2 linked regions of the Collimonas fungivorans Ter331 genome follow. The protein of the gene in region 2 interacts with the protein of the main gene of each other region in a pairwise test. Links are inferred from orthologs where the notes say so. Each region holds a gene or a part of one and is shown on either strand. Other genes may lie near its edges.

The links. Proteins that work in one complex are often made in the same cells at the same time.
Region 1: the proteins of kdpD (region 2) and CFU_RS03180 interact in binary tests that used the Escherichia coli proteins (3 or more experiments, as listed by UniProt). The link is inferred for Collimonas fungivorans Ter331 from one-to-one orthologs.

The regions. Positions count from the first base shown.
Region 1 is NC_015856.1:723,803-726,566, reverse strand. Bases 1-2,691 are described here. They hold CFU_RS03180 (PTS sugar transporter subunit IIA), read left to right. Parts: upstream 1-953; coding sequence 954-1,430; downstream 1,431-2,691. Other genes in these bases: rapZ (RNase adapter RapZ), read left to right, coding at 2,506-2,691; hprK (HPr(Ser) kinase/phosphatase), read left to right, coding at 1,505-2,452; CFU_RS03185 (hypothetical protein), read left to right, coding at 1-383. Also shown: more of rapZ, read left to right, coding at 2,692-2,764. UniProt on the Escherichia coli protein: Seems to have a role in regulating nitrogen assimilation.
Region 2 is NC_015856.1:1,551,351-1,554,770, forward strand. The notes cover bases 17-3,363. They hold kdpD (two-component system sensor histidine kinase KdpD), read left to right. Parts: upstream 17-382; coding sequence 383-3,163; downstream 3,164-3,363. Other genes in these bases: CFU_RS06795 (TorF family putative porin), read left to right, coding at 17-180; kdpE (two-component system response regulator KdpE), read left to right, coding at 3,166-3,363. Outside these bases: more of CFU_RS06795, read left to right, coding at 1-16; more of kdpE, read left to right, coding at 3,364-3,420. UniProt on the Escherichia coli protein: Member of the two-component regulatory system KdpD/KdpE involved in the regulation of the kdp operon. KdpD may function as a membrane-associated protein kinase that phosphorylates KdpE in response to environmental signals.

The sequences.
Region 1 (2,764 bases), 830 kb from region 2 along the record:
CCGAAGAGAAGCTCCAGGAACTGAACGAAAAAGCCTGGGGCCTGGGCGGCGGCCGCACCATCCGCAACGCCGACGGCAACGATGAATCGCTATACCTGTTCGCCATCCGCGACTCGCACCGCAAGCCGCAGATCATGGCCGGTTATGCCTATGAATGGATCTGGAATGTGCCCAAGACCCCGGTTGAGGTCGGCGCCGGCTATACCGCCATGCTGATGAGCCGCCAGGATTATTTCGGCGGCTTCCCGTTCCCGATAGCCCTGCCGGTGGTGTCGCTGGGCGTCAAGGGAGCCAAATTGATGGGATCCTACGTGCCTCGCCTGTCGCAGAACAAGGGCAATGGCGACGTCTGGCTGATATTTGCGCGCTTCGAAGTTAAGTAAACGCCATAATCCGGTCAGGGCCTGTTGACCTTCAATTTGGGAGTGCGAACGCGCGGCAGGCGTTGCGTGCCTAGGCGCAGCGACGCGACGTAGCGGTGCTACGGCAAGGATGCGGATGGCCGCCCCCTGCAACAACGGCATGCGACGCCTGCAGCCGTTCCCGGAGGGTTCAAACCAAAACGTGCGCTGGCCGCGTTGCATGGCTTGCTGGGGCACCAGCCCCAGCTGCGCCACACGCCTTGCCAGCACACGTTTTGGTTTGAACGCATCTCCCAAATTGAAGGTCAACAGGCCCTAGGCAAGACCATGACCGCAAGTTGGTGTTGTTGGCCTGAATCAAGTCTATAATCCGGGTTGGGTGCCATTAAGACCGTAGCCCGGGCTATGCTGACTTGGGCCGAAATCGGGGAGACGCTGTCATGACAGCCATAACAGTTGCGGTCGCGCTAGGCGGCCAGCAGCGCTCAGACCCGAAATTGGCATGTTTCCGAAATGCTGCGGCTATATTAGTGGTGGCTTACAATGACTTAGACACAACCACCCGTATTGTGCCGCATACCAATTTGTATTATGACTAATCTTGCAAAAATCCTGCCTGCACAAAATGTAGCGCTGGATCTGGAAGTCTCCAGTAAAAAACGCGCCTTCGAACAAGCCGGTTTACTCTTCGAAAACAATTGCGGCATTGCCCGCTCTACCGTCTCCGACAACCTGTTTGCGCGCGAACGGCTGGGTTCCACCGGCCTCGGCCACGGCGTCGCCGTGCCGCATGGCCGCGTAAAAGGCTTGAAAGCGCCGCTGGCTGCCTTTGTGCGCCTGGCCGAACCGATCCCGTTTGAATCGCCTGATGGCGAACCGGTCAGCTTGCTGGTATTCCTGCTGATTCCCGACAACGTCACCCAGCAGCACCTGGAAATCCTGTCGGAAATCGCCGAGATGTTTTCCAGCGACGCCTTCCGCGCCCTCCTCAGCAGCGATCCCGATCCGGCATCGGTGCATGCGCACATCGTGGCCTGGCAGCCCATGGGCACGGAAAATGCGACATAATTTAGAATAAGACATCATCCTGTCTGAGTCGCCCTCAGGGCGATCTAACCTACTAACCACGTCAGACGCCGACCATGCCAGTTTCCACGCCCCTCTCGATTCAGCAGCTGTACGACGAAAACCGCGAATCGCTGCAGCTGGGCTGGTTTGCCGGTTTCCCGGGCGGCGAGCGGCTGATTTCCGGCGATGCGGCTTCGGCCGCCGACCAGGTGGGCCACCTGAACCTGATCCATCCAGGCCGGATCCAGGTCTTCGGCCACCAGGAAACAGAATACTACCAGCGCCTCTCGGCCACTTCGCGGGTCTACCAGACCGCTGAACTGGTGGCCGGCGCGCCGCCTGCCTTCATCATCGCGCAAGGACTGGCGACACCGCCGGACATCCTCGAAATCTGCGACGAAAAGAACATCCCGCTGTTTTCGACGCCGCTGCCGGCCGCACAGGTGATCGATTACCTGCGCGTCTACCTGTCGAAAAAACTGGCGCAACGCATCACCATGCATGGCGTGTTCATGGATGTGCTGGGAGTCGGCGTCCTGATCACCGGCGAATCCGGGCTCGGCAAAAGCGAACTCGGGCTGGAGCTGATCTCGCGCAGCCATGGCCTGGTGGCCGACGATGCGGTCGAGTTCGCCCGCATCGCACCCAACATGATCGAGGGCCGCTGCCCGCACCTGCTGCAAAATCTGCTGGAAGTGCGCGGCCTGGGCCTGCTCGACATCAAGACCATCTTCGGCGAAACCGCAGTGCGCCGCAAGATGCGCCTCAAGCTGATCGTGCACCTGGTGCGGCGCGCCACGCTGGAAGAAAACTACGAGCGCCTGCCGCTCGACGCCCATACCCAGGAAGTGCTGGGGCTGGCGATCCGCAAAGTCATCATCCCGGTAGCCGCCGGCCGCAATATCGCGGTGCTGCTGGAAGCCGCGGTGCGCAACACGATCCTGCAGTTGCGCGGCATCGACACGCTCAAAGATTTCATCGCCCGCCAGCGTATTGCGATGGACAGCGACAGCGATCTCTGACATCCGTTTGCGGGGCTTCCGATAAAAGCCTCGACTTACGGTATCATTCGCTAATGCGCATTATCCTCATCACCGGCATTTCCGGCTCCGGCAAATCGGTCGCTCTTCGCGTGCTCGAAGATGCGGGTTATTTTTGCGTCGACAACCTGCCGCCTATCCTGCTGCGCGGCCTGGTCGCCACCCGCCTCGATGAAGGCGCGCAAATGCTGGCGGTAGCCACCGATGCGCGCAGCGCCGACTCGCTGGCCGGCCTGCCTTCCGACATCCAGCAATTGAAAGCCGAAGGGCACGACGTCAAGGTGTTTTTCCTGA
Region 2 (3,420 bases):
AAGAATAATTCGGCGCTGAGCTATAACGACTGGAAAATCGGCTTGACCAAGGATTTCGGTTTCCTGTCCGGCAGCGTGGCCGTGATCGGCACCGATACCAACAACTATGTGGGGCCGGCGCCGGATCGTAAGAATCTGGGCAAAACCGCGCTGGTGGTATCGGCAACCAAGACGTTTTAATATTGGCCGGCAGGCTGTTTTAACGGTGCAGGCCGGAAGAGACATGGTCTTCCGGCCTGTTCGCCATTGCGGCCGAAGCCTGGCGAACAATTTAAATCGCTTTCAGGGTATCGTGACGGTAGGCGGGGTCTATCTATAATTAATCTACAATTAGCGGTGGATTTTGCATAACCGTATATCGATAGCTTTCATAAGGCAATAAGTGTCTTCACCCTATTCAAACGACGATCTGCGTCCGGATCCGGATGCTTTGCTGGCGCGGCTGCAGGTGCAGGAGAGCCTGGTCGGGCGGGGCAAGCTGCGCATCTATTTCGGCGCTTCCGCTGGCGTCGGCAAAACCTACGCCATGCTCAGCGCCGCGCACAAGCTGCATGGCGAGGGGCGCGACGTCTTGGCGGGAGTGATCGAAAGCCACGGCCGCGCTGAAACCGCTGCGTTGCTGAACGGGCTGGAGCTGCTGCCCATGAAGCAGGTCGCTTATCGCGACAAGCATCTGCCGGAATTCGACCTTGATGCTGCCTTGCAGCGCAAGCCATCGCTGGTACTGGTCGATGAACTGGCGCATTCCAATGCAGCCGGCTCGCGCCATCCGAAACGCTGGCAAGACGTGGAAGAATTGCTGAACGCCGGCATCGACGTTTTCACCACGCTCAATGTCCAGCATCTGGAAAGCTTGAACGACGTGGTGGGCGGCATCACCGGCATCCGGGTCGCGGAAACCTTGCCGGACACTGTATTCGACGCCGCCGATGAGGTGGTGCTAGTGGACCTGCCGGCTGACGAATTGCTGAACCGGCTGAAACTCGGCAAGGTTTACAAGCTGCCGCAGGCAGAGCGCGCCTCGCGCAATTTTTTCCGCAAAGGCAACCTGATCGCGCTGCGTGAACTGGCTTTGCGCCGCACCGCGGATCGCCTGCAGGGCGATGTCCAGGCCTACCGGATCGAGAAATCGATAGGCGCGGTATGGCAGACCGACGCCGCCTTGCTGGCCTGCGTCGGCCCTTCGCCCAATGCCGAACACGTGATCCGCGGCACTGCGCGGCTGGCGACCCAGCTCAACGCCGAATGGCATGCGGTATATGTCGAGACGCCGAAACTGCAGCGCCTGCCTTCCGCCAAGCGCGAGCGCATCCTGAAGACGCTCAAGCTGGCGCAGGACCTGGGAGCGACCACAGCGGTACTGGCCGGCAGCGAAGTAGCTGAGGTCGTCGCAGGCTATGCACGCAGCCACAATTTTTCGAAGATCATCATCGGCCGCAGCCAGCGCCGCTTTCCCTGGCAAGCCAGCCATTCCGCGCGGATCGCGGCCCAGGCGCGCGATATCGACCTGATTGCCATCGGCGCAAGCTCGGCCAGCACTGCGGAAAAAGCGGAGGAGGGCGTCGGCGGCATCCTGCCGCGGCACCTGCCGATGCAGGGCCGGATCGAATGGTGGGGTTACGCCTGGGCGCTGGCGGTATGCGTGCTGGTGACGTTGCTGGCGACGCCGATATTGCCGTTTTTCGACCTGGCCAACATCGTCATGCTGTACCTGCTGGCGGAAGTCCTGATCGCCATCCGCTACGGCCGCGGGCCGGCAATTTTTGTCGCCTTGCTGAGCATCGCTTCCTTCGATTTCTTTTTCGTGCCGCCGCGCTTTTCGTTCGCGGTCAGCGATTTCCAGTACCTGCTGACTTTCGGCGTGATGCTGGCGGTCGGCCTCACCATCACTCACCTGACTTCAGGGCTGCGCTACCAGGCGCGGATCGCCTCCGACCGTGAAGCGCGTTCGCGCGCCTTGTTCGAATTCGCGCGCGCCTTGTCGGGCGTGCTGCAGACGGAACAGATCTTCGAGACCAGCGGCCAGTTCCTGCAACGCAGTTTCCAGGCCAAGACCTTGCTGCTGATACCCGACGAAGCCGGCCGGTTGAGCTTGCCGGCAGTGATACCGGACGATGTGGCCCATGTCGCCGCGGCGCTCGACATGGGTATCGCCCAGTGGGCTTTCGACAATGCCAGCAGCGCCGGCATCGGCACCGATACCTTGCCGGCCAGTAGTTATCTCTATCTGCCTTTGGTGGCGCCGATGCGCACCCGGGGCGTACTGGTGATCTTGCCGCACAACCGGCGCTGGATCCTGATCCCGGAGCAGCAGCAACAGCTGTACACCTTCGCCACCTTGACCGCGATTGCGCTGGAGCGCGTGCATTATGTCGAAGTGGCGCAAGACGCCCTGGTGCGGATGGAGTCGGAACGTTTGCGCAATTCCCTGCTGTCGGCACTGTCGCACGATTTGCGTACGCCGTTGACGGCCTTGATCGGTCTGTCCGAATCGCTGGTGCTGTCGAAACCGCCGTTGCAGCAGCACCAGCAAGTGCTGGCTACCGCGCTGCACAGCGAAATGCTGCGCATGAGCGCACTGGTGACCAACCTGCTGGACATGGCGCGCATCCAGAGCGGCGAGGTCAAGCTGAATTTGCAGTGGCAGCCATTCGAAGAAGTGGTCGGCAGCGCATTGCGCGCCAGCGGTTCGGCGCTGCATGGGCACCAGGTCGAGATCCGGGTTGCGCACGAGTTGCCGCTGGTCCATTTTGATGCCGTGCTGATCGAACGCGTGCTGTGCAATTTGCTGGAGAACGCCGCCAAATACACGCCGGCCGGCTCTCATATTGTGTTGGCTGCGGCAGTCAACGCGCGCTTCCTGACGGTTACCATCGCCGATGACGGGCCGGGACTGCCGAGCGGCATGGAAGACACGATATTTGAAAAGTTCACGCGCGGCGAGCGCGAATCGGCCAAGCCCGGCGTCGGGCTGGGACTGGCGATCTGCCGTGCGATAGTGGAAGCCCACGGCGGCACTATCCGCGCCCACAGCGGCCGCCATGGGACAAGCGGCGCCGAGTTCATCTTTACCATTCCGCTCGGCGCGCCGCCCAGCATGCCGGACCTCGAAGAACATGAACCGAGCGCCGGCAGCATGGAAAAAGACTCGGAGAAAACATGACGATGCAACCGACGCCTGTAGCACTGCTGGTCGAAGACGAACCGCAGATCCGCCGTTTTGTGCGCGCAGCCCTGGAAAGCGAGGGCTGGCAGATTTTTGAAGCAGCCACCATGCAGCGCGGCCTGATCGATTGCGGCACCCGCAAGCCGAACCTGGTGATCCTCGATCTCGGCCTGCCGGACGGCGATGGCGTCGATTTCATCCTGGATGTCAGGAAGTGGTCGCGGGTGCCGATCATCGTGCTGTCGGCGCGGGTC